3 linked regions of the Embleya scabrispora genome follow. The protein of the gene in region 2 interacts with the protein of the main gene of each other region in a pairwise test. Links are inferred from orthologs where the notes say so. Each region holds a gene or a part of one and is shown on either strand. Other genes may lie near its edges. The genes, in order: B4N89_RS11040, rlmB and tsaE.

Region 1 (3,202 bases), 360 kb from region 2 along the record:
CGCTCGCCGGCCTGATCGTGCTGGGCCAGACGCTGACCCCGCTCCAGGTGCTCGGCCTGGTGATCGCCCTGGGCGCGATGGTGCTGGGTCAGCGGGCCCCCCGGCGCGCCCCCGCGGTGCGGCGGGTCGAGGCGCCGGTCACCATCGCCGGGCGGACTCGCACATCGGAGGTTGTCGAAGCCTCCTGAGCGGGCGGGGGTACGCCGCCACGAGCACCGCGCAGGACCGTTTCGCGAGCCGATCGGGCCGCGTCCCCGCCGGGGATGCGGCCCGGCCGCGTTGTCGGCGCGCGGTGCGCCGAGCCCGGGTCGGTGTGTGTCCTTCGGCGCCGTGCCCGGCAATAGGCTCGGGCCGTGATCATCGGTGTGGGTATCGACGTGGCGGACATCGCACGCTTCGGGCAGTCGCTGGAGCGCACGCCCGGACTGGCCGATCGGCTGTTCACCGAGGCGGAGCGGAACGTGCGTCCCGGACAGCCCCGCGGGGTCGCCTCGCTGGCCGCGCGCTTCGCCGCCAAGGAGGCACTGGCCAAGGCGCTCGGCGCGCCCGGCGGACTGCACTGGCTGGACGCCGAGGTGACCACCGAGGACTCCGGCCGCCCACTGCTGGCCGTCACCGGCACGGTAGCCGCGCGCGCCGCCGAGTTGGGTGTGATGCACTGGCATGTGTCGCTCAGCCACGACGCGGGCATCGCTTCCGCTGTCGTCATCGCCGAGGGCTAGGGGGTCGCCCATGCGCGCCGCACACACGGTCGAGCAGGTACGCGCCGCGGAGGCCGCGCTGCTCGCGACGCTGCCCGAGGGCACCCTGATGCGCCGCGCCGCGGCCGGGCTGGCCGGCACCTGCGTGCGCCTGCTCGACCGGGTCTACGGCGCCCGCGTGGTGCTCCTGGTGGGCAGCGGCGACAACGGCGGCGACGCGCTGTACGCGGGCGGCATGCTGGCCCGGCGCGGCGCGCGCGTGGACGCCCTGCTGCTCGCCCCGGACCGGGCCCACGCGGCCGGCCTCGCCTGGGCCCGGGCGGCCGGCGTACGGGCGCTGGACGCGGTCGACCCGGACCGCCCGGGCCTCGCCGGCCTGCTCGGCCGGGCCGACCTGGTCCTGGACGGCATCGTCGGGATCGGCGGCCGGGGCGCACTGCGACCGACGGCCGCCGCGCTGCTCGCCCGGGTGTCGGGGGCGATGGTGGTCGCGGTCGACGTGCCCAGCGGGGTGGACGCGGACACCGGCGAGGTCGCGGGCGCGGCGGTACGGGCCGATGTGACGGTCACCTTCGGCACCCACAAACCGGGCCTGCTGATCGACCCCGGCGCGGCCCACGCGGGGGTGGTGCACCTGGTCGACATCGGCCTCGGCCCGCACCTGCCGGAGCCGAATCCGACCGTGCTGCAACTCGACGACGTGGCCCGGCTGCTGCCCACCCCCTCGGGGGAGAGCGACAAGTATTCGCGCGGTGTGCTCGGCGTGGCCGCGGGCTCGCCCCGCTACCCGGGCGCGGCGGTCCTGGTGGTCGGCGCGGCGGTGCGCGGCGGGGTCGGCGCGGTCCGCTGCACGGGGCCGGCCGCCGTGCTCGGCCCGGTGCTCGCGGCCCACCCGGAGGCGCTGGCGACCCAGGCGCCCCCGGCGGAGGCCGGCCGGGTGCAGGCGTGGGTGGTCGGTCCCGGCCTGGACACCGACCCGGACGCCGAGGCGCGCTTCGCGAGCGTGCTGGGCGCGGAGGTGCCCGTGCTGGTGGACGCGGACGGCCTGACCCTGCTCGCCCGCTCCGCCCCCGGCACCCGGCCCGCCCCGGCGCTGTTGACCCCGCACGCGGGCGAGGCGGTGCGCCTGTTCGCCGCCGCGGGCGTCGAGGTCACCCGCGAGCGGATCGAGGCGGCGCGGTTGGAGCACGCGCGCCGGCTCGCCGCGCTGTACCGCTGCGTGGTCCTGCTCAAGGGCTCCACCACGGTGATCGCCGCGCCCGACGGCCGGGCCCGGGTCAATCCCACCGGCACCCCGCGCCTGGCCACCGCGGGCAGCGGCGACGTGCTCTCCGGCCTGGCCGGCGCGCTGCTCGCGGCCGGTCTGGACGCGCTGGACGCCGGCTCGGTGGCCGCCTGGCTGCACGGACTGGCCGCCCGGACGCTGCCCGGCCCGGTGACCGCGCCGGACCTGGTCCGGGCGCTGCCCGGGGTGTGGGCGGACGTCACCGGCACGTGAGGAGGACGCCGCCCGGGTTCGGGCCTGCCACACTGGGAGTCTTGAGCTCGGGGATCTTCCGGGCCCGGCGGCCGGCCGGGACCGCGCCCCGGACTCGTGTTCGATGATCGTCGTCGGAAGGACCACCTGCCCCATGCGTGCCGAAGCGCGGATCGATCTGGATGCGATTCGGGACAACATCGCGGCCATCCGGGCCCGGGTGGGGTCGGCGGCGGTGATGAGCGTGGTCAAGTCGAACGCCTACGGACACGGCATGGTCCCCTGCGCCCGCGCGGCCCGCGCGGGCGGCGCGACCTGGCTGGGCACCGCCGTGGTCGAGGAGGCGCTGGCGCTGCGCGCGGCGGGCGACACCGGCCGGGTGCTCACCTGGCTGTGGGCCCCGGGGGACGCCTTCGAGGACGCGGTGCGCGCCGACGTGGACATCTCGGTGAGCGGAGCGTGGGCGCTGCGCGAGGTGGTGGCGGCCGCCCGGGCGGCCGAGCGACCGGCGCGCGTGCACCTGAAGGCGGACACCGGCCTGGGGCGCAACGGCTGCACGCCCGCCGACTGGCCGGCCCTGGTCGACGCCGCGCTCAAGGCCGAGGCCGACGGCTCGGTCGAGGTGGTCGGCCTGTGGTCGCACTTCGCCTGCGCCGACGAGCCCGGACATCCGTCCGTGCCGGCCCAACTGGACGAGTTCGTGGCGATGCTCGCCCACGCCGAGGGCCGCGGGGTCACCCCCGAGGTGCGGCACATGGCCAACTCGCCGGCCACACTGCTCCTGCCCGACACGCACTTCGACCTGGTCCGGGTCGGCCTGGCCGGCTACGGCCTCTCGCCCGTGCCCGAGGTCGGCGGCCCGGCCGACTTCGGCCTGCGCCCGGCGATGACGCTGGCGGCGAACCTGGCCGGGGTCAAGCGGGTGCCGGCCGGCCACGGCGTCTCCTACGGGCACGCCTGGATCGCGCCGAGGGACACCAACCTCGCGCTGATCCCCACCGGTTACGCCGACGGCATCCCCCGC
Region 2 (10,956 bases):
GGTACCGGAGGCGCCGTTGCCGCCTGCCGGGGCCGTGGCGGGCGCGGTGTTCGGCGGCGCGGTGGTCGGCGCCGAGGAGGTCGGCGGCGCGGGCGGCGGCGGGGTGAAGGCCGGGGTCGGCTTCAGCTGCGCGAAGTAGCCCGATGGGGCGTGTACCGAGACGTCCAGCGAGGTCTCGCCGGCGGTGCCGAACGCGAAGGTCACCCGGCGGAACGAGCCGGCCTCGACCTTGGCGGCGTTCGGGAAGACCAGCGGACCGAGGTAGACGCGCCCCTGCGGGTCGTCGGCGGCCATTCCCTGGGGGCGGTCGACCAGGTACGCGGCGCCGCCGGCCGGGATGGTCAGCGGGCCGCCGAGGGCCTGTCCCGCGCCGTCGACCGTCACCTTGGTGATCGTCTCGGGGGCGGAGCCCTCGTTGAACAGCGCGCCACCGAGCGCGACCAGGTTCTTGCCCGGGTCGCTCGTCACCAGCTGGATGTTCTGGATCTTGAGCGAACCGAACGCCGTATTGGCCGTGTCGGGTTTGACCTTGCTGGTCTCGGCTTCCTTGCCACTGGCGCAGCCCGCGGCCAGGGGAAGGACGACGGCGACGGTGGCGGCGAGGGCGCCGCGTCGAAGGCTGCGGCTCACGGCGGCGGCATCTCCTTGAAGATCTCGGATCCTGGACCGGTCACGATGACCGGTGACAGCGTACTCAGGCCGGGAGGACGACTCGTACGCGGCTCACCGCGCCGAGCGGCGGCTTCGCCGGGGCGGAGTCGGCGGATGCCGCCGGGATCGGCCCGACTCCGGTGAGGCGGGTGGGACATATGGGTTGTGCGAGAGCGGCCGACGCACCCCCGGGACGCGTCGTTTGCCCCGTTTGTTCGAGTCCTACAGGTGTGGGGTTCCCTGTCCCAGCACGCCCACAGGCCGCTTGTCAAGCCCCGACTAAGGCCCTGACCTGCGGAAACGTCATTCAGTAGGGGCGTGTCCCGTGTTACCCTAGAAAGCCACGGAAGGGGTACCTGTCACATGACGTTCAAGGTTGGCGACACCGTGGTCTACCCCCATCACGGGGCCGCGCTGATCGAGGCGATCGAGCAGCGCACGATCAAGGGTGTGGACAAGACCTATTTGGTGTTGAAGGTCGCCCAGGGTGATTTGACCGTCCGCGTGCCTGCGGACAACGCGGAATTCGTCGGTGTTCGGGACGTGGTGGGCCAGGAAGGGCTCGACCGCGTCTTCGAGGTACTGCGTGCTCCGCACACCGAGGAACCGACGAACTGGTCACGACGTTACAAGGCGAACTTGGAAAAGCTCGCCTCCGGTGACGTTATCAAGGTCGCGGAGGTCGTGCGCGATCTATGGCGCCGCGAGCGTGACCGCGGCCTGTCGGCAGGCGAAAAGCGCATGCTGGCGAAGGCTCGGCAGATCTTGGTGAGCGAGTTGGCGCTCGCCGAGAACACGAACGAGGACAAGGCCGAGGCCATCCTCGACGAGGTCCTGGCTTCCTGAGCCGTAGGATCCGCCCGTCGATGACGGACGGATCCGCCGGTGCGGTGTCGGCGCCATGTGGCGTCGGCGCCCGGGTGGTTTGAGGGGACTTCGTTGAACACTGCGGTCCTTGTGCCCGCTGCAGGGCGTGGTGAACGGCTCGGTCCCGGTGCGCCCAAGGCGTTGCGTGAGCTTGGGGACATCCCGATGCTGGTGCACGCCGTCCGGTCGCTGCTGGCCGCCCGCGGGGTAACCGCGGTCGTGGTCGCCGCACCGCCGGACGGTGTCGCCGGTGTCCGGGAGCTTTTGCGTGCGCAACTGCCCGTGGAATCACCCGTGTGGGTGGTCGCGGGCGGTGCGACACGCCAGGAATCGGTACGGCTCGCCCTCGCGGCGGTGCCGGCCGATCACGACATCGTGCTCGTGCATGATGCCGCGCGTCCGTTCGTGCCGGCCCACGTGGTCGAGGCGGTGATCGCCGCCGTCGCCGACGGGGCCGACGCGGTGGTGCCCGCGTTGCCCGTGGTCGACACGGTCAAGGAGGTCGCCGCGGCGAACGGCGCGGAGACCGTGGTGCGCACGGTCGATCGATCGTTGTTGCGCGCCGTACAGACCCCCAGGGCTTTCGGCGGGCGGTATTGGCGCGTGCCCACGCCGAGGCCGACGGGTTCGGCGCCGAGGGCGCGACCGACGACGCCGGGATGGTCGAGCGCACCGGCGGCACGGTCGTGGTGGTGCCCGGTTCCGAAGAGGCGTTCAAGGTGACCCGGCCGTTCGACCTGTTGCTCGCCCGCGCGCTTTTGGAGCGCCGGGCGGAGCGGGCCGCGCAGGCGCGCGTCGACGGGGCGGACGGCGCCGCGGAGAGTTCGGAGATCGACGTTGTCCGGTGAGCACGCGGCTCGGGTGGTCCTGCCCCGTACCGGGATCGGGGTGGACGTCCACGCCTTCGAGGCGGGGCGCGAGTTGTGGGTGGCCGGGCTGTTCTGGCCCGGGGAGACCGGGTTGGCCGGGCACTCCGACGCCGACGTGGTCGCGCACGCCGCGTGCGACGCGTTGTTCTCGGCGGCGGGCATCGGCGATCTGGGCGCACACTTCGGCACCTCGCGGCCGCAGTGGTCCGGAGCGTCGGGGGTGACGCTGCTGACCGAGGCCGCGCGGCTGGTGCGCGCGGCCGGATTCGAGATCGGCAACATCGCGGTGCAGGTGATCGGGGTGCGGCCGAAGGTCGGGCGGCGGCGGGCCGAGGCGGAGGCCGCGCTGTCGGCCGCGGCCGGCGCGCCGGTGTCGGTGTCCGGGACCACCACCGACGGTCTGGGGCTGACCGGGCGGGCCGAGGGAGTGGCCGCGATCGCCACCGCGCTCGTGGTGCCGGTCGGGCGGTGACCGGGCGGCGACCCCCGGTGGAACCGAGGGATAACGGCGCACGCCGCGCCGTCCCGACGCTCTAAGCTTGCGCGTGTGAGCATGCGCCTGTACGACACCAGCACCCGCACGGTCCGGGACTTCGTGCCGCTTGTCGAGGGACAGGTCTCGATCTACTTGTGTGGTGCCACTGTGCAGGCACCTCCGCACATCGGGCACATCCGATCGGGGCTGAACTTCGACGTGCTGCGCCGGTGGTTCGCCCACCGCGGCAACGACGTCGTGTTCTGCCGCAATGTCACCGACATCGACGACAAGATCATCGCCAAGTCCTGCACGGAGGGCGTGCCCTACTGGCAGGTCGCGCAGACCAACGAGCGGGCCTTCGCCGACGCGTACACCGCGCTCGGCTGCCTGCCGTCGACCGTGGAGCCCCGGGCGACCGGGCACATCCCCGAGATGGTCGCGATGATCGACCGGCTGATCGCCACGGGGCACGCCTATCCGTCCGGTGGCGACGTGTACTTCGACGTCTCCTCGTTCCCGGCCTACGGGGCGCTGTCCGGCCAGAAGCCCGACGCGATGCGCGAGGCGGAGGACGCGGGCACGGGCGCGGCGGGCAAGCGGGACCGGCGCGACTTCGCGCTGTGGAAGGCGGCCAAGCCCGGCGAGCCGTCGTGGGAGACGCCGTGGGGACACGGTCGTCCGGGGTGGCACCTGGAGTGCTCCGCGATGGCGCACAAGTACCTGGGTGCGGCGTTCGACATCCACGGCGGCGGGCTGGATCTGGTGTTCCCGCACCACGAGAACGAGATCGCCCAGTCCAAGGCGGCGGGCGACGCGTTCGCCGCCTACTGGATGCACAACGCCTGGGTCACCCTCAGCGGTGAGAAGATGAGCAAGTCGCTCGGCAACTCGGTGCTCGTCTCCGAGATGCTCAAGCGCTGGTCGCCGCTGGTCCTGCGCTACTACCTGGCCACCCCGCACTACCGGTCGATGATCGAGTACAGCGAGGAGGCACTGCGCGAGGCCGAGGTCTCCTTCGGGCGGATCGAGGGCTTCCTGGAGCGGGCCGGCGAACAGACCGGGGCGATCGAGCCGACGGCCGACGTGCCGGCGGTGTTCGCCGCCGCGATGGACGACGACCTGGGTGTGCCGCAGGCGATGGCGGTCGTGCACAACACCGTGCGCGACGGCAACACCGCGCTGGCGGCGGGCGACAAGGACGCGGTGGTCCGGCACGCGGCCGACGTACGGGCGATGCTGGGCGTGCTCGGCATGGACCCGCTGTCGGAGCAGTGGACGGCGGGCGCCGCCGGCGGTCGCTCCGACGAGTTGCGCGGGGTGGTCGACCACCTGGTCAAGCTCGCCCTCGGGCAGCGCGAGGCGGCGCGGGCGCGCAAGGACTACGCGGCCGCCGACGCGGTCCGGGACAGCCTCACGGCGGCCGGGATCGTGGTGGAGGACACACCGCACGGGCCCCGGTGGACGCTGCACCGGGACTGAGTCGACAAGGGCCCGGAAGGGCCCGACGAGAACGCGCCGTACGGCCGGAACGCCACGAGGTGGCGGACCGGCCGTACGGTTGTAACGGCTGGAGCGGTTGCCCCTCGGGCGACCGGGGATCGCAACGTGAAGCAATCGAAGGGATGTACCCGTCATGGCCGGCAACACGGAGCGCCGTAACAAGCGCAACGAGGGAAGCAAGAAGGGGCCCTCGGTCGGTACTGGTGGGCACAGCCGCCGGGCGCTGAAGGGCAAGGGGCCGACACCGCCCGCGGAGATGCGCAAGGGGCACGCGAAGCAGCGCGCCGCCAACGCCGCGGCCAAGCGCAAGGCCGCCGCGCCCGCGGCCAGGCGTCCCGCGGGCGGGCGTCCCGGACGCGGCGGCAAGAGCGCGTCGGAGCTGGTCGCGGGCCGCAACTCGGTGCTCGAGGTGCTGCGCGCCGACGCGCCGGCGACGTCGCTGTTCATCGCGCAGTACATCGACAGCGACGACCGGGTGCGCGAGGCGATGAAGATCGCCAACACGCGGGGCATCCCGCTGATGGAGATCCCGCGTCCCGAGCTGGACCGGATGACCGACGGCGCGATCCACCAGGGCCTGGTGCTCCAGATGCCGCCGTACGAGTACGCCCACCCGGACGACCTCGTGGTGGAGGCGCACGACCGCGCCGAAACGCCCCTCGTCGTCGCGCTCGACAGCGTCACCGACCCGCGCAACCTCGGCGCGGTGATCCGCTCCGCGGCGGCCTTCGGCGGCCACGGCGTGGTCGTCCCCGAGCGCCGCGCGGCCGGCATGACCGCCGGCGCCTGGAAGTCCTCGGCAGGCGCGGCCTCCCGCATGCCGGTGGCCCGAGCAGCCAACCTCACCCGAGCCCTCGAGGCGTACAAGAAGGCCGGCCTGACCGTGGTCGGCCTGGCCGCCGACGGCGACATCACCCTGGACGAACTGGCCGCGGCCACGGACCCCCTGGTGGTGGTCGTCGGCTCCGAGGGCAAGGGCCTGGGCCGGTTGGTCCAGGAAACGTGCGACATCACGGTCCGAATCCCGATGGCCGGCGGCAACGAGTCCCTGAACGCGGGCGTGGCGGCAAGCATCGTGCTCTACGAGGTGGCCCGGAGGCGGGGAGCGAAGTAGGCAGGGAACCAGCCGACCGAGACGAGCGCTCGAGGCCGCCCGGGCCGGGCCCACTGGCCCCTCCCCGAGTGGGCCGGCTGTTTTCGGCGAGCGCTGCGCTTGTGGCTGCGGCCGGCCGGTCCGGGGTCTGTCCGAGTCGATGGTGGCCCGCCGCCGACGTTCGGGGCTCCGAGGCTCGGTCCTCTCTGCGAGACGGCTGCATCGCTCGGTGAAAACCGGCCGGCAGCGGCGGGCGGGGAGGGCGCTCGGGTCGAGTCCTCCGAGGAGGCTTCCCGGGTGGGTCGGGCGTTTGCGGTGGGCGGTGCGTGTGTGGCTGCGGCCGGCCGGTCCGGGGCTGGTCCGAGTCGATGATGGGCCGCCGCCGGCGTTCGGGGCTCCGAGACATCGGTCCCGGCGAGACGGGCGTGTTGCTCGGCGAAAACCGGCTGGCAACGGGGGGCAGGGAGAGCGCTCGGGTCGAGTCCCCCGGGGAGGCTTCCTGAGTGGGTCGGGCGTTTCCGGCGGGCGGTGGCATGTGGATGACGAAGGGTTGCGAAGCCGGATTGCGTGGGGTGCCGGAGCCTCAACGTGAGAGAAAACCGCAGGTCAGCGCCAGCGGCGGCGGTTTCGGGTGCCTCGGGATCCGGTTTCGACTCCCGCTGGGCACTTTCCGTCTCCTCGACGGCCTATGCGAGGTCACAGCGCTCCAAGCCGACCCCGACATGGCGATTTCGGTCTCCCCACGGGCGCTGAGGGGGTGGGTGCGCACGAAACCGGCACTCGACGCCCGACTTTTCACCCCGCCCCCACAAAACCGCAGGTCACCGAAGCTCGAAGCCCACAACCACCCATCGCGATCCGGTTTCGAGCCCGTACTCCTCTCCAAACACCCTCGAAGCGCCCCGGCCCACTCGGGAAGCCTCCCCGGGGGACTCGACCCGAGCGCCCTCCTCGCCCGCCGCTGCCGGCCGGTTTTCGCCGAGCCATACGCGCGTCTCGCGGAAAGCCCTGGGGCTTGGAGCCCCGAACGCCGGCGGCGGCCCATCACCGACTCGGACCAGCCCCGGACCGGCCGGCCCGCAGCCACAAACGCCACGTCCGCCGCAAACGCCCGGCCCACTCGGGAAGCCTCCTCGGAGGACTCGACCCGAGCGCCCTCCCCGCCCGCCGCTGCCGGCCGGTTTTCGCCGAGCCATACGCGCGTCTCGTCGAGAGCCCCGGGGCTCGGAGCTCCGAGCGCCGGCGGTGGCCCGCCATCGACTCGGACCAGCCCCGGACCGGCCGGCCCGCAGCCACAAACGCCACGTCCGGCGGAAACGCCCGGCCCACTCGGGAAGCCTCCCCGGGGGACTCGACCCGAGCGCCCGCCGCTGCCGGCCGGTTTTCGCCGAGCCATACGCGCGTCTCGTCGAGAGTCCCGGGGCTCGGAGCTCCGAGCGCCGGCGGTGGCCCGCCATCGACTCGGACCAGCCCCGGACCGGCCCGCCCGACCCAGGCGCAACGCCTGCCGAAAACGCCCGGCCCGCTCGAAGAGGCTTGCCGGTGGGGTCGGTTCGAGTGTTCTCTTGCGCCGCTGCCGGTGGTCGGAGGTTGTGTTGGGCAGCGTGGTTGTTTTGGTGGGAGGTCTGTGTTTCGGGGGGTTGTGGGCTTCCCGCTTGCGTTGCCGTGTTGGGGTGCGGGGCGGAGTGTAGCGGGAGGTTTGGGGGTTTGTGGGTTGCATGGGGTATTACGTGGTGGGCCGCATCCTTGGGGGGGCTTGGGCGGTTAGTGGTTCGTGGACACCAGATCGGAAGGCAGCTTCGGCGGTGCTGTCGGGCTGTTGCCCTCGCCCGCGGCGGTGCGTGATCCCGGCGATCCGGCGGCGGTCGCCACCCCCACGAAGACCCTGCGGGTGGTGATCGCCGGCCCCCGGATCGGCACCGCCCCCAAACCTGTGCCCGGGCCGCGTGACCGGGCGGACGACGACGCGACCACGCGGCTCCCGGTGATTCGTGACGACGGGTCCCGGCGGCGCGTGGCGCCTGCCCGGCGCGGTCCGGGGACGGATGTGCGTGAGCGGGACGGGACCGTCGCGGCGGCCACGCATGCGCGCCGAGGGAGTGTGCAGGCCGGCACCGTGTTGTTGCCGTTGCGGCTGTTCCTGGGCGGGGCGTTCCTGGTCGAGGGGCTGCGCAAGCTCTACGCGCCGGGCTTCCTGGATCCGGGGTCGAGCGACTCGTTCGGGCATCGCATCGGCGTGCTGCGTGACGGGAGTCTGTCGCCGTCGGTGATGGACCTGGCCGCCGACCACGCGATCGGGGCGGGCCTGTTGTTCGCCTTCGGCCAAGTGGTGGTCGGCTTCGCGGTGGTGCTCGGGTTGTGGACCCGGCTGGCCGGACTGCTCGGGATGTTGCTCTCGCTGGGCGTGCTGATCGCGGTGGGCACCGGCTCCTCGCCGTACCACGCGCCCTACCTGGTCTTCCTGGCGGCGTTCAGCCCGCTGGCCCTCGCGGGCGCGCCGATGTACTCGGCGGACGCGTGGTTGTCGCTGCGGACCTGGCGCGGTCCCATCGTCACCCCCGTCCGGGCCCGGCGGCGCAAGCTCGGCTACGGCTCGATGCTGGCGTTCGCCGGAGTCGGCGCGACGCTGCTCGCGGGCTCACTGCTCGGCGGCGGCCACCGGCACCCCGACGAGTCGGACACCGGCCGGATCGGCGAGCCGGGTCGGCCCGCCGGATCCTCGGCCCCGGTCGCCCCCGCCGCCGGACAGCCGGCCGGCGCGGTGCCCGGTCAGCCCCGACCGCCGGTGGTCGAACCCTCGGCGGCGGCCGGTCCGGTCAAGGAGGGCACCGCCGCGCAGACCACCCCGCGCGCGGCGACCACCCCGCAGCCGAGCGCCCGCGCCGGCACGGCCAAATCCACCCCGGCCGACGCCACGGACAGGAAGCCGGTTCCGGCCTCGGCCCCGGCCGCGTCCGGCCCCACGGGCTCGACGGGTTCGACGGGTTCGACGGGTTCGAACACCGGCGGCTCCGGTGGCTCCCCCAAGTCCAACGGCAGCGGTACCAAGCCCCTGGGCGGCCTGCTGGGCTGACCGCCCCTTGGGCATCGGGAGCCACCCGGCCACCCCCACGCCACCCACAGGACCCGCACGACATGTGCGGGTCCTGTGGCATGGCATACCGGATGTGCGGGCGGCGCGCGTTGCGGTCGTCGAAGACCTCCGCCGGCATGAACGCGCGAAAGGCCGGCTCAGCCCGTGATGTTCCGGTCCGCCACCACGTGGTGGATGTGCACGTGCACCACCTGCTCGCCCTTCACGGGCTCGCGCTCGACCACCTTGTCGGCGCCCATGTAGCGGGCGGCGATCCGGCTCGGCCAGACGCGCAGGTCGACCGGGTCGACGGAGAGTCGGGCCTCGCCCTCGACCACCACATAGGCGTACGGCGGCCGTTCGTCGTCCACGCACAGGCTCACGCGCGGATCGTTGGCGAGGTTGCGCCCCTTGACCGAGGACGCGAACGTGGTGAACACCAACTCCACCGTGTCGCCGCGATCGTCCAGGTCGAACCAGACCGGCGCCACGTGCGGCCGACCGTCGGGACGTACGGTGGCAAGTTTTCCGGTGCGCGGCGGCCCCGCCAACAAAAAGCCCCGCCACTCGGTCTCGGTCATACGCTCCATGGACCGAGTCTCACCCCTGACGGCCCCCCGGTCCGGGACGACACTCGCCGGCGGCGCCGTCGGGCGCCGCCGGCGAGTGTGCCGGATCGGTCAGTCGTGCAGTCGCTCGCCGCTCTTCGTGGAGAACAGGTGCGTCTCGCCCACCGTCGGGACCACGTGCAGGACCGAGCCCTTTTCCGGGACGCTGCGGCCCGGGACGCGGACGACCAGGGGCTTTTCCGTGCCGTCGAGGGTGACCGAGCCGTAGACGAAGGCGTCGGAGCCGAGTTCCTCGACCACGTCGACGGAGACCGCGAGGCCCTTGCCGCCCTTGCTCAGGCCCTCGGCCGAGTTGATCTTCAGGTGCTCGGGGCGCACGCCCAGGGTCACCTTGGCCGCGCCCTCGGCCACCGCCGCCTCGCGGGCCTCGCGCGAGACCGGGACGACCGCGTCGCCGAAGCGGATGCCGTCCTCGGCCAGGTCGACCTCGATCAGGTTCATCGCGGGCGAGCCGATGAAGCCGGCCACGAACACGTTGGCCGGGCGGTCGTACATGTTGCGCGGGGTGTCCACCTGCTGGAGCAGGCCGTCCTTGAGCACCGCCACGCGGTCGCCCATGGTCATCGCCTCGACTTGGTCGTGCGTGACGTAGACGGTGGTGATGCCCAGGCGGCGCTGGAGGCCGGCGATCTGGGTGCGGGTCTGGACACGGAGCTTGGCGTCGAGGTTGGACAGCGGCTCGTCCATCAGGAAGACCTGGGGCTCGCGGACGATCGCACGGCCCATCGCGACACGCTGGCGCTGACCGCCGGAGAGGGCCTTCGGCTTGCGGTCCAGGTATTCGGTGAGGTCGAGGATCTTCGCGGCCTCTTCGACCTTGGCCCGGATCTGCTTCTTGTCGACGCCCGCGATCTTCAGCGCGAAGCCCATGTTCTCGGCGACCGTCATGTGCGGGTAGAGCGCGTAGTTCTGGAACACCATCGCGATGTCGCGGTCCTTGGGCTCCAGGTTGGTGACCTCGCGGTCGCCGATGTGGATCGAGCCGCCGGTGACCTCCTCGAGACCCGCGAGCATGCGCAGGGAGGTGGATTTGCCGCAACCGGAGGGGCCGACCAGGACCAGGAACTCGCCGTCCGCGATCTCCAGGTCGAGCGCGTTGACGGACGGGCGCTCGGCGCCCTTGTAGGTACAGGTCGCCTGCTTGTAGCTGACCGTGGCCATGGTGATGTGTCCTTCCACCGGCAGGAACGTGCCGGACGATCCGAGTGGAGGGTGAAGTACCCGTGCGGTGCCTGTCCGTGACGGCGGACAGTGGTCTAGTCCATTCGAGGACGGACTGCGCTTCACCGTACCCGGGCGCACGTGATCTGTCAGCAGTCGGCTTCGCCCGAAATGTTTTGCGGGACCCGCAAACCCCTGCGAAATCCTGCTGAAAGTGTCACTAGGCTCTGCGTATGAAGGCTCGGCTGGCGGACATCGCAACGCAGGCAGGGGTCAGCGAGGCGACCGTGAGTCGGGTTCTGAACAGCAAACCCGGGGTTGCGGACGACACTCGGCGGGCCGTCCTGACCGCTCTCGACGTGCTCGGGTACGAGCGGCCCGCCCGGCTGCGCCGGCGCAGCGCGGGCCTGGTCGGGCTGCTGCTCCCGGAGTTGGACAATCCCATCTTCCCGGCGTTCGCGCAGGTCATCGAGCGGGCGTTGGCCCATCACGGCTACACCCCGGTGTTGTGCACGCAGACCCCGGGCGGGGTCACCGAGGACGACTACACCGAACTGCTCCTGGAGCGCGGGGTGTCGGGGATCGTCTTCGTCTCCAGCCTGCACTCGGACTCGGGCGCGGACATGTCGCGCTAT
Region 3 (10,848 bases), 360 kb from region 2 along the record:
ATGGTCGGGGCACCGAACTTCTTGTCGATCACGACGTTGCGGCCCTTGGGGCCGAGCGTGACCTTGACGGTGTCGGCCAGCGCGTTGACGCCGCGCTCCAGCGACCGCCGGGCCTTCTCGTCGAACTGGAGGATCTTCGCCATGAGGGTCTTCGTCCTTAAAGGTTGCTTTTCGACGTCGTACAACCGACTCCGCCCCGGGTCCACCGGCCGCGAGGGCAGGGCGATCCGGGGCGGGGTCGTCGAACCGTCACCGGTTCCGGCGCGTCAGCGCGATGTCACTTCTCGATGATCGCGAGCACGTCGCGGGCCGAGAGAACGAGGTATTCCTCGCCGTTGTACTTCACCTCGGTGCCGCCGTACTTGCTGTACAGCACGGTGTCACCGACGGCGACGTCGAGCGGCAGACGCTGACCGTCCTCGAAACGACCCGGGCCCACGGCCAGGACGACGCCCTCCTGGGGCTTCTCCTTGGCGGTGTCCGGGATCACGAGACCCGACGCGGTGGTCTGCTCGGCCTCAAGCGTCTGAACCACGATGCGGTCCTCGAGCGGCTTGATGGCAACCTTGGTGTTGGCGGTCGTCACGATGCGACCTCCCCCTTCGGAGATCTCACGGAAAAATGTCTGTCGGCGAGCGGGACAGATCCGTCGTCGCGGGTGCCGGACCTGCTCGTATCGCACTGGCACACTCATGGGGAGAGTGCCAGCACAGACACTAGGTGGCGGTTAGCACTCCGTCAACCAGAGTGCCAGATTCAGCGCGTCGCGAGCGTTCTTCATACCGGTGGGCCGCGGATCGGTGGGGGTGGGGCGCTCGGCGAGAATGGCCGTGTGCACACCGACGCCATCGAAGCCCTCGCCGCGCTGCTGACCGACGAGGGCCGCTCCCTGCTCGATCTGCTGGCCGATCACGACGCCGCGCACGAGTTGTCGCTGGCCACCCGGTTGCGTCGGGAACATCCGCCGGAGTTGATCGCCGCCGCGCTCACCCAGTCCCGGTTGCGGCAGCGCGGCCGGGCCAAGTTCGGAGCGGACGCGGACCGGATGTTCTTCACGCCCAACGGCCTGGAGCAGTCCACCCGGACCTCGGTGGCCGACCACCGGGCCGCCCGGCTGGCCGCGGCCGGCGTCCGCCGGGCGATTGACCTGTGCTGCGGCATCGGCGGCGACGCCCTCGCGCTGGCCCGCGCCGGGATCGCGGTGCACGCGGTCGATCTCGATCCGCCGACCTGCGCGGTGGTCCGGGCCAACGCCGACGCGCTGGGCCTGGCCGACCTGCTCACGGTCGAGTGCGCGGACGCGACCGAGGTGAACCCGTCCGGCTACGACGCGGCGCTGATCGACCCGGCCCGGCGTACCGCCCGCGGCCGCACCTTCGACCCCGAGTCGTACGCGCCGCCCTTCTCGTTCCTGACCACCCTCGCCGCCCGTGTCCCCGCCGGCGCGGCCAAGGTGGCCCCCGGCATCCCGCACGAGATCGTGCCCGCCGGCATGGAGGCGGAGTGGGTCTCCGACCGCGGCGACGTCAAGGAGGCGGTGTTGTGGTGGGGCGGGCTCGCCCGGGCCGGCCTGCGGGCCACCCTGCTGCCCGGCGGCGCCGAACTGACCTCGGGGTCGGTCCGGCAGGCGCCGGTGGGCCCGATGCGCCGCTACCTCTACGAGCCGGACGGTGCGGTGATCCGGGCCCATCTGGTGTCCGAGGTCGCCGAGTCGGTGAACGGCAACCTGGTGGACGAGACGATCGCCTACCTGACCTCGGACCGGCTGGTGGCCACCGCGTTCGCGAGCGTGTACGAGATCACCGACGTGTTGCCGTTCAACCTCAAGCGGCTCAAGGCCCTGTTGCGCGAGCGCGGCGTCGGCACCCTGACGGTCAAGAAGCGCGGCTCGGCGGTCGAGCCGGAGGAGGTCCGCCGCCGAGTCCGCCCCACCGGCCCGAACGCGGCCACGGTGCTGCTGACCCGGGTGGCGGGCGCGCCCACGATGCTGATCGGTCGTCCGGTGTCCGGCACCGGATGACCCGGGCCCGGCCGAGGCGCTCCTCGGCTCAGCCGATGTAGTCCTCCAGGCGCGCGATCGTGAAGCCCTGGGCCTGGATCTTGCGCAGCATGTTGCCGAACATCTCGGTCATCGTGGTGCCCTTGAGCTCACTCGGGCCGCGGAAGTGGGCCAGGATGATGTCGCCCGGGTGCAGCTTCTTCTCCCCCACGTACTGCATGTCGTTGATCTGCATCGACTCCTGCCACTTGACGATCGCGCCGATCCCGCCGCAACCGCCGGCCACCGTCTGCGTGGTCGCGTTCCAGTTGCCGTAGGGCGGCCGGAACAGCGTCGGGCGTTTGCCGTACAGCTCGCCGAGCCGGTCCTGTTGGCCGCAGATCTGGTGCTTTTGCGCGTCGGCGCCCAGGGTCTTCAGATCGGGGTGGGAGAGCGTGTGGTTCTGCACGGTGGCGCCGAGGTCCTGGAGCTTGCGGAAGTATTCCGGGTCCTGGCGCACGTAGGTGTCGTTGAGGAACATCGCCACCGGGATGCGCAGGTCCCGCATCATGTCCAGGAACTTGGGGTCCTTCTCCGCGCCGTCGTCGATCGTGATGAACACGATCTTTTCCTGCGTGGGGATCTTCTCCACCATCGGCGGCTTGGGCCCGCCCCCCTTGATCGGCTTGTCCGCGGGCGGGGCGGGCGGCGCGGCGAACGGCTTCAGGTTCCACTTCGCGGCGAGGGCGGCGGGGTCGGCGCCGGGGGTGTCCGGCTTGGCCGCGGGCGCCGGTTTGGCGGCGGTGGTCGAGGTGCCGCCGGAGGGTGCCCGCGTGGCCTCGACCGACGACGTGCCGTCGGATCCGCCGCAGCCGGTCAGCGCGAGCAGCAGCACGCCGGCCAGGCCGACGCCGGCCGAGGCGAAGACGCCTCGCCGCTTTTGTACCGTTCCATGCACCACTGTCGCCGGCCCTTCCGTCGCCTGGACCGTTCGCCCGATCCACCCGCGCCCACGCTACGCGGGGCGGCGGCCTGTCACGGTCCGGACAAGCCCTGTTCAAGGGACTGTCGAAGAACTGTTGAGCGGCCGATGAGCTGGGCACACTCCCGGCAAGGCCAATGGCACGTGCGGCGGCGCGCAGCCATCAGCCAAGGCACTCGACCCGCGTCCGGCTTGCGAATGGCCTCCTCGTCGGACGCGGGTCGAGTGTTGCGCGGACGAGGCGGGACCGGGGGCGCGACCGGGGGCGGGGCCTTTCAGGGCCCGACGCTGAGCCGTTCGAAATTCCAGGTGTGCGGCGGCCGGGCGACCAGGGCGGTCGGCGGCTCGGGCAGCGCCACCGGCGGGCCGGTCCACAGCGCGATCACCACCACGCGGTCCCCGTCGGGTCCGTCCGGGGCGGCGAACACCTCGATCCGCTCCAGGCCGGGCGCGTCGACCACGGTGGGCAGCGCCGCCTCGTGCACCCACGCGGCCAGCGCCGAACCGTCGCCGGGCTCGGTCCTGGCCTCCCACATCGCCGCGATCGCCATGGTCAGGACACCGCCTGCGAGACGGTGACCGGCATCGACGAGTCGGCCGGGATGGACAGCGTGGAGGGGGCCCGGCCGCGGGCGACCATCTCGGCGCCCAGCGCGGCGACCATCGCGCCGTTGTCGGTGCACAGGCCCGGTCGCGGCACGCGCAGCACGATCCCGGCCGCGTCGCAGCGCTCCCGCGCCAGCGCCCGCAGGCGGGTGTTGGCGGACACGCCGCCGCCCATCATCAGGTGCTCGACGCCGTTCTCCTTGCAGGCCCGGATCGCCTTGCGGGTGAGCACGTCGACCACCGCCTCCTGGAAGGAGGCCGCCACGTCGGCCACCGGCACGCTCTCCCCGGCCCGCTGCCGGGCCTCGACCCAGCGCGCGACCGAGGTCTTGAGGCCGGAGAAGGAGAAGTCGAACGGCGCGTCGCGCGGACCGGTCAGCCCGCGCGGGAAGGCGATCGCGGCGCGGTCGCCTTCCCGCGCCCACCGATCGATCACCGGCCCGCCCGGGAAGCCGAGTCCGAGCACCCGCGCGACCTTGTCGAACGCCTCGCCCGCCGCGTCGTCGATGGTCGACCCCAGCGGGCGCACGTCGGAGGTGATGTCGGGCACGAGCAGCAGCGAGGAGTGCCCGCCGGAGACCAGCAGCGCCATGCACGGCTCGGGCAGTCTGCCGTGCTCCAGCTGGTCCACGCACACGTGCGAGGCCAGGTGGTTGACGCCGTACAGCGGCTTGTCGAGGGCGACCGCGTAGCCCTTGGCAGCGGCGACGCCGACCAGCAGCGCGCCCGCCAGGCCGGGTCCCGAGGTGACCGCGATCGCGTCGATGTCGCCCATCGTGACGCCCGCGTCGGCGAGCGCGCGCCGCACCGTCGGCACCATCGCCTCCAGGTGCGCGCGACTGGCGACCTCGGGCACCACACCGCCGAACCGGGCGTGTTCGTCGACGCTGGAGGCGACCGCGTCGGCGAGCAGCGTGGTGCCGCGCACGATGCCGATGCCAGTCTCGTCGCACGAGGTCTCGATGCCCAGGACGAGTGGTTCGTCAGCCACCGGTGGCCGTTCCTTCCCGACGTTCCTTCAGATCGCAGCGCATCACCAACGCGTCCACGTTGGCGGGCTGGTAGTAGCCCCGGCGCACGCCGATCCCCTTGAAGCCGAAGCGCTCGTACAGCGCCTGCGCGCGGGCGTTGTCCACCCGCACCTCGAGCAGTACGTCCCGGCAGCCGCGGGCCACGGCCAGGTCGAGCAGTTCGGTCAACAGCAGCGCGCCCAGGCCCGTGCCCCACCGATCGCGACGCACCCCGATGGTCTGCACGTCGCCCTCGTCGCCGATCACCGCGAGCCCGGCATATCCCGCCAGGCCGCCGGTCTCGTCCTCGGCGACCACGTAGTGCCGCATCTCGGGCTCCGACAACTCGGACCAGAACATGCCCGCCGACCACGCGTCCTCGGCGAACAACTCGTGTTCGAGTCGCATCACGGCCTCGATGTCCCACCATCGCATCCGCCGCAGGCGAGACCCGAATTCCATGCGGGAAGTCTAGGGCCTGCCCGGCGGATCCCGGCGGGGCTACGCCCCGGGCGGGGGCCCCGCGGGGGTGACGGCCTTGTAGCCGGCGGGGACCTGGGCGTCGGGGCGGCGCAGGTAGAGGGGCTCCGGCGGGAGCAGGGCGAGGCCGGCGGTCAGGCGTTCGACGGCGAACGCCGCGAGTGCGGCGGCGTCCGGGTGTTCGGGGCCGCGCACGTCCGCGAACGAGTCCGGGTACAGCGCGGCGCCCGCGCCGACGGCGGGCAGCGCGGTGACGGTCGCGGCCAGGTCGCCGGCGCGGTCCACCGACGGTCCCTCGACGCGCGTGTGGGCGTCGTCGTACCGCGCCCAGTAGACCTCCTTGCGGCGCGCGTCGGTCGCGGCCGTGAACGGCCCGGCGACGGTGGCGTCGCGGCCGGCGGCGTACGCGAGCGCGTCCAGGGTGCAGACGCCGTGCACGGGGATGCCGAGCGCGTCGCCCAGCGCGAGCGCGGTCACGATGCCCACCCGCAGGCCGGTGTACGGCCCGGGGCCGACGCCGACCGCGATGTCGGTGAGCTCGGCGCGGGTGCGTCCCGCCGCCCGGAGCACGTCGACGATCCCGGGCGCGAGCAACTCGCCCTGCCGGCGCGCGTCGATCCGGGTGGAACCGGCGAGCACGCGGGAATCGTCGTGGAGGGCGACCGTGACGGCCGGGGTGGCGGTGTCGAAGGCGAGCAGCAGCACGGCACCAGGCTACCGACCGCGCGGCGCGGGCCCGCCCGCCGCCGCCTCCCGGGACGCGTTCGCGAGGAAAAGCCGACCCGGCTCCGACGCGGGGACACCGGCTGCCGGCACCATGGAGGCCGACACACGGCGGAAGAGGGACCCAAGGCAATGGCGAAGCGGCTCAACCCGGGCGTGGCCGTCGCGGGCATCACCATCGCCGCGCTGGTCGGCGTCGGCTTCCTCGCGGTCCAGGCGGCGAACTCCGCACCGGAGAATCGGGGGATAGCGCGCACGAGCACCCCGACCCCCTCCGGCGCCTCCGGGGCGCCCGTGGCGCCGGTCTACGTCCCGCCCGCGGTGCCCGCCAACTCCGGCACCGGCAAGCGGGTCGTCTACTCGCTCAAGGACAGCCACGTCTGGCTGGTCGACGAGGCCGAGCGCATGTTGCGCGAGTATCCGGTGGCCGCCGCGCCGATCAAGCCGCAGCCGGGCACGTTCCAGGTGACGCTGAAGAAGGAGGAGGCGCAGACCGGCAGCGACGGCCTGCGGATCACCTACTCCGTGCGCTTCGGCGCGGTGCAGGGCGTGCCGCTCGGCTTCGCGGCCACGGACACCCCGCTGGAGCAGATCGACGGCGGCGCCAAGCCCGGCCCCTCCCCCACCGGCACCGCCCGTCCGCGCACCTCCGCACCGCCCGCCAAGCAGAGCGCGGGCATCCGCTCGAAGCCGGACGACGGCGTCGCGCTGTGGAACTTCGCCCCGGTCGGCACACCCGTCATCGTGGTGCCCTGAGCCCCGGTCGCGACGCGCCGGGCCCAGGCGGCGGTGCCCTGGGCCCCGCCGCGGTGCCCTGGGCCCCGCCGCGGTGCCCTGAACCGTTCGGGCCCGCCACGCCACGCCCACCATTGTCCGATTCGGCGGCCTTTCTTCGGCTTTGCCCACATATCATCGGGACGATGATCCCTCCGGTCACACCGGCCCCACCGGGCGCACGCGGGCGGCCGGTGGGGCCGTCAGGGCAATGGCACCGAGGAACAGGTGGGCGGCGTGGCGCACGACTCCTCCGGTCCGAGCGGTCCCGGTGACGTCCAGGGGCCGACTCCCCGGCGCAGGCTGTTCGACTATCCCCGGAGCAATCGCCGGGGTCCGCGCCGTTGGCTGCCCTCGTTCAAGCACCTGCTCACCCTGCTGCTCCTGGCGCTCTCCGGCCTGTTCGCCGCCGTGGGCCTGGTCTACGCGATCACCCCGGTTCCCGAGACGGTCAACGCGCAGGCCCGGCAGGAGAGCAACGTCTGGAACTGGAGCGACGGCACCGAGATCACCCGCACCGGCGCCACCAACCGGCAGGCGGTGCCGCTGGCCGCGATCCCGATCGACGTGCAACACGCGGTGCTCGCCGCCGAGGACCGCTCGTTCTACTCGAACTCCGGGGTCTCGATCACCGGCACCGTCCGCGCCCTGCTGAGCAATCTCGCCGGCGGCGGAGGCGGCCTCCAGGGCGGCTCGACGATCACCCAGCAGTACGTCAAGAACGTCTATCTCACCCAGGAACAGACCCTCGGCCGCAAGTTCAAGGAAGCGATCATCGCGGTCAAGCTCGACCGCACCGTGCCCAAGGACGACATCCTCACCGGCTACCTCAACAGCGTGTACTTCGGGCGCGGCGCCTACGGCGTCGAGGCCGCCGCCCAGGCGTACTACGGCGTGGACGTCGGGCAGCTCACCGTCGAACAGGGCGCCTACCTCGCGGTGTTGCTCAACGCGCCGAGCGCCAACGACGTGCGCAACGCGGGCGAGTCGGGGCGGCGGCGCATCCTCGCCCGGTGGAACTACGTGCTCGACGGCATGGTCAAGGAGAAGTGGCTGACCCCCGAGCGGCGCGCCGGCATCGTCTTCCCGGAGCCGGTCGATCCTCGCCCGGCGGCCAACCTGGCCGGGGTCAACGGCTACCTGGTCGAGATGGCCAAGCGCTACCTGCTCGACCACAAGGTGGTCGACGAGGTCCGGCTCGACGCGGGCGGCTACGCGATCACCACCACGTTCGACAGGCACAAGACCGAGACGCTGTACAAGACCGTCCAGGACCAACTCGCCCAGTCGCTCGACCCCGCCGACCGCTCCGTCGACGTCGGGGTGCGGGTGGCCGCCGCGTCCGTGGAGCCCGCCACCGGGCGCATCGTCGCGGTCTACGGCGGCCCGAACTACGTCAAACAGTTCGTCAACGACGCCACCCGCCGCGATGTACAGGTCGGCTCCACGTTCAAGCCGTTCGTGCTCGCCGCCGGACTGCGCGACGGCGCGCAGGGCCCGGACGGCAGACGGGTCCGGATCACCCCGGCCACGGTCTACAACGGCAACGACAACGTGGTGATCCGCTATCCGAACGGCAAGCCGGTGATCGAGAACGGGGTCCCGTGGCAACCCGGCAACGAGGACGGGGCGAGCTACGGGCAGATCACCCTGGCCCGGGCCATGGACCGGTCGGTGAACACCGCCTACACCCAACTCGGCATGGACGTGGGCGCCGATCGGGTGGTGCGGGCCGCGGTGGACGCGGGACTGCCCGCGACCACGCCGGGATTGCGCCCCGTACCGTCCGTCTCGCTGGGCACCTCCACACCCAGTGCCCTGGACATGGCCTCGGCCTACGCCACCTTCGCCGCCGAGGGCAAGCAGCACGACGCGTACCCGGTGGACCGGCTCAGCCGCGGCGGCGACACGATCGACCTGCCGGACCACGACGCCAAGGACGCCTACGACAGCCGGCAGGCGGACGCGGTCACCCGGGTGTTGCGCGGCGTCGTGGACGACGGCACCGGATTTCGCGCGCAGGCGCTGAACCGCCCGGCGGCGGGCAAGACCGGCACCACCGACGACAACCGTTCGGCCTGGTTCGTCGGGTACACCCCGGACCTGGCCACCTCGATGGGCATGTTCCGCGAGGACGCCGGCACGCACGCGTTCCTGTCCCTGTCCGGGGTCGCCGGGTTGGCCCGGGTGGACGGCGGCAACCTGCCGACCCGGATGTGGACGACCTACATGCGCGCCGCGCTCGCCGGCGCCGGCGTCGCCGACTTCCCGGAGGACACCGAGGGCGGCCTCGGCGGTCCCGACACCGCTCTGGTGCCGCCGAGCACCGGTACGCCGCCGCCCGGCACGGCGCCTTCGACGACGGCGCCCGCGAGCAGCGCGCCGCCGACCACCACCGCGCCGACCACCGCGGCGCCGACCGGCACCTCCTCGCCGGGTGCGACCACCGGCGGCGGAGCGACCACGCGCCCGCCGAGCCGGTCCCCGAACCCGCCCGAGACGCCCGCCTCCCAGTCCCCGGGAGCGGGCACCTGACGGGGGCCTGTCCGGCGGATCGCGCCGGCGCCGGGCGTCAGCCCGCCAACCCGTCCAGGTCGGCGCCGGCCCAGCGGGCCCCGATCCCGGTCACCCGGATCGTGCGCACCTCGTCGCCGGCGAAGTCGCCCGCGCTCGCCGCGAGCGGGTCGGCCTCGGCGTGGTCACGGTCGATGGCCACCTCCAGGCGGTCCTCGGTCAGGTCCTCGACCATGCCCTCGCCCCACTCCACGACGGTCACCGACTCGTCGAGCGAGGCGTCGAGGTCGAGGCCGTCGATCTCCGCGGTGACGTCGGCGGAGCCGCCGAGTCGATAGGCGTCGACGTGCACCAGGGCCGGGCCGCCGACCTCGGACGGATGTACGCGGGCGATCACGAACGTCGGCGAGGTCACCGCGCCGCGCACGCCCAGGCCCGTCCCGATGCCCTGGGTCAGGGTCGTCTTGCCCGCGCCCAGGCCGCCGGACAACACCAGCAGGTCGCCCGCCCGCAACACCTTCGCCAACCGGGCGCCCAGCGCGCGCGTGTCCGCGCCGCCGGCGACCGTCACGGTCACACTTCGCACCACTTCAGCACTCCCACCACGCCGGTCCGTCGGCCCGAACCGCCTCGGACCCCACCGTCGTCCCGAATCCGCCCGCGGCTCGGGACCCCTGCACGGGATCACTCTCCGTCAGGATCCCGACCCGCGTCGAATCCGACCGGTGCGGACGATTCGCCGCGCCCGCGCCCACCGGATTTCCCGACGCGCCCACCGGGCGCGCTCGTGGCACGCGCGAGCAGCCCGCGCAGCGCCGCGTTCACCACCTCCGGATGCTCCAGCGGGGTCAGGTGTCCGGAGTCCGGCACGATCAGCAACTCGGCACCGGGCAGCGCCTCCTTGATCGCCTCGCTGTGCGAGGCGGGCGCGATCAGGTCGCCCTCCCCGGCCACCACCAGCGTCTCCACCGATTCCAGCGCCGGCAGCGCGGCCAGCTTGTCGTGCGTCTCGAACGCGGGGAAGAACTCGGCGATCACGTCGATCGGCGTGCCCGAGATCATCCGGTCGGTGAACCGCACCAGGGTGGGGTCCACCTCCGAGTCGAAGGCGTATCGCTCGGTGAACAGGTACACCAGGTCGCGGGCCGCGCGCCGGCCCGCCTCCACCAGCGCGGCGCGCCGGCCGAGGGTACGCAGCAGCCCCGGCGCGATCCGGTGCACCAACCGGGCCCCGGCCGCCGGGATGCCCAGCGTCACCGTCGCCCAGCGGCCCGCCGACGTGTTCATCAGCGCGACGCCGATCACCCGCTCCCCGAACAGCTCGGGGTGCTGGTCGGCGAGCGCCATGATGGTCATCCCGCCCATCGAGTGGCCGAGCAGCACCAGGGGCCCCTCGGGCGCGAGCTCGCCGAGCACGGTGTACAGGTCGGCGCCGAGGTGGTCGATCGTCGAGGTCTCCGGCGCGCCGCGACCGGAGCGGCCGTGGCTGCGCTGGTCGTAGAACACCAGCCGGTATTCGTCGCGCAACGCGGCCCGCTGGTAGTGCCAGCAGTCCATGTCGAGGCAGTAGCCGTGGCACAACACCACCGTCACCGGGGCGTCGCGGTCGCCGTCCACCTCGGCGTACAACTCGACGCCGTCATCGGCGGTGATCAGGTGCGGCTCGCCGCGCAGCGTGCCGAACTCGGCGAGCGCGTCCAATTGGGCCTCGGTACGGCGGCGGAAGGCGCGGCCGACCGTCATGCGCTCTATCGCCACGCCCGCGGCGGCGCCCGCCGCGA

Evidence for each region.
Region 1: the proteins of rlmB (region 2) and B4N89_RS11040 interact in binary tests that used the Escherichia coli proteins (3 or more experiments, as listed by UniProt). The link is inferred for Embleya scabrispora from one-to-one orthologs.
Region 3: the proteins of rlmB (region 2) and tsaE interact in binary tests that used the Escherichia coli proteins (3 or more experiments, as listed by UniProt). The link is inferred for Embleya scabrispora from one-to-one orthologs.

What each region holds. Positions count from the first base shown.
Region 1 is NZ_MWQN01000001.1:2,549,597-2,552,798, reverse strand. What follows is about bases 1-2,965. They hold B4N89_RS11040 (NAD(P)H-hydrate dehydratase), read left to right. Parts: upstream 1-732; coding sequence 733-2,199; downstream 2,200-2,965. Other genes in these bases: alr (alanine racemase), read left to right, coding at 2,333-2,965; B4N89_RS11045 (holo-ACP synthase), read left to right, coding at 354-722; B4N89_RS11050 (EamA family transporter), read left to right, coding at 1-188. Outside these bases: more of alr, read left to right, coding at 2,966-3,202. UniProt on the Escherichia coli protein: Bifunctional enzyme that catalyzes the epimerization of the S- and R-forms of NAD(P)HX and the dehydration of the S-form of NAD(P)HX at the expense of ADP, which is converted to AMP.
Region 2 is NZ_MWQN01000001.1:2,903,481-2,914,436, reverse strand. Bases 3,518-6,488 are described here. They hold rlmB (23S rRNA (guanosine(2251)-2'-O)-methyltransferase RlmB), read left to right. Parts: upstream 3,518-4,498; coding sequence 4,499-5,479; downstream 5,480-6,488. Other genes in these bases: cysS (cysteine--tRNA ligase), read left to right, coding at 3,518-4,344. Outside these bases: B4N89_RS49755 (hypothetical protein), read right to left, coding at 1-630; B4N89_RS12775 (CarD family transcriptional regulator), read left to right, coding at 1,015-1,497; ispF (2-C-methyl-D-erythritol 2,4-cyclodiphosphate synthase), read left to right, coding at 2,356-2,859; more of cysS, read left to right, coding at 2,935-3,517; B4N89_RS12750 (TQO small subunit DoxD), read left to right, coding at 7,233-8,531; B4N89_RS12745 (PPOX class F420-dependent oxidoreductase), read right to left, coding at 8,690-9,121; B4N89_RS12740 (ABC transporter ATP-binding protein), read right to left, coding at 9,212-10,321; B4N89_RS12735 (LacI family DNA-binding transcriptional regulator), read left to right, coding at 10,555-10,956. UniProt on the Escherichia coli protein: Specifically methylates the ribose of guanosine 2251 in 23S rRNA.
Region 3 is NZ_MWQN01000001.1:2,538,392-2,549,239, forward strand. Bases 7,886-10,748 are described here. They hold tsaE (tRNA (adenosine(37)-N6)-threonylcarbamoyltransferase complex ATPase subunit type 1 TsaE), read right to left. Parts: upstream 9,645-10,748; coding sequence 9,126-9,644; downstream 7,886-9,125. Other genes in these bases: B4N89_RS11020 (transglycosylase domain-containing protein), read left to right, coding at 7,886-9,088; B4N89_RS11030 (alpha/beta fold hydrolase), read right to left, coding at 9,752-10,748. Outside these bases: groL (chaperonin GroEL), read right to left, coding at 1-143; co-chaperone GroES, read right to left, coding at 278-586; B4N89_RS10985 (class I SAM-dependent methyltransferase), read left to right, coding at 833-2,020; B4N89_RS10990 (polysaccharide deacetylase family protein), read right to left, coding at 2,049-2,939; B4N89_RS10995 (hypothetical protein), read right to left, coding at 3,236-3,511; tRNA (adenosine(37)-N6)-threonylcarbamoyltransferase complex transferase subunit TsaD, read right to left, coding at 3,514-4,557; rimI (ribosomal protein S18-alanine N-acetyltransferase), read right to left, coding at 4,550-5,038; tRNA (adenosine(37)-N6)-threonylcarbamoyltransferase complex dimerization subunit type 1 TsaB, read right to left, coding at 5,078-5,761; B4N89_RS11015 (L,D-transpeptidase family protein), read left to right, coding at 5,912-6,535; more of B4N89_RS11020, read left to right, coding at 6,791-7,885; more of B4N89_RS11030, read right to left, coding at 10,749-10,848. UniProt on the Escherichia coli protein: Required for the formation of a threonylcarbamoyl group on adenosine at position 37 (t(6)A37) in tRNAs that read codons beginning with adenine.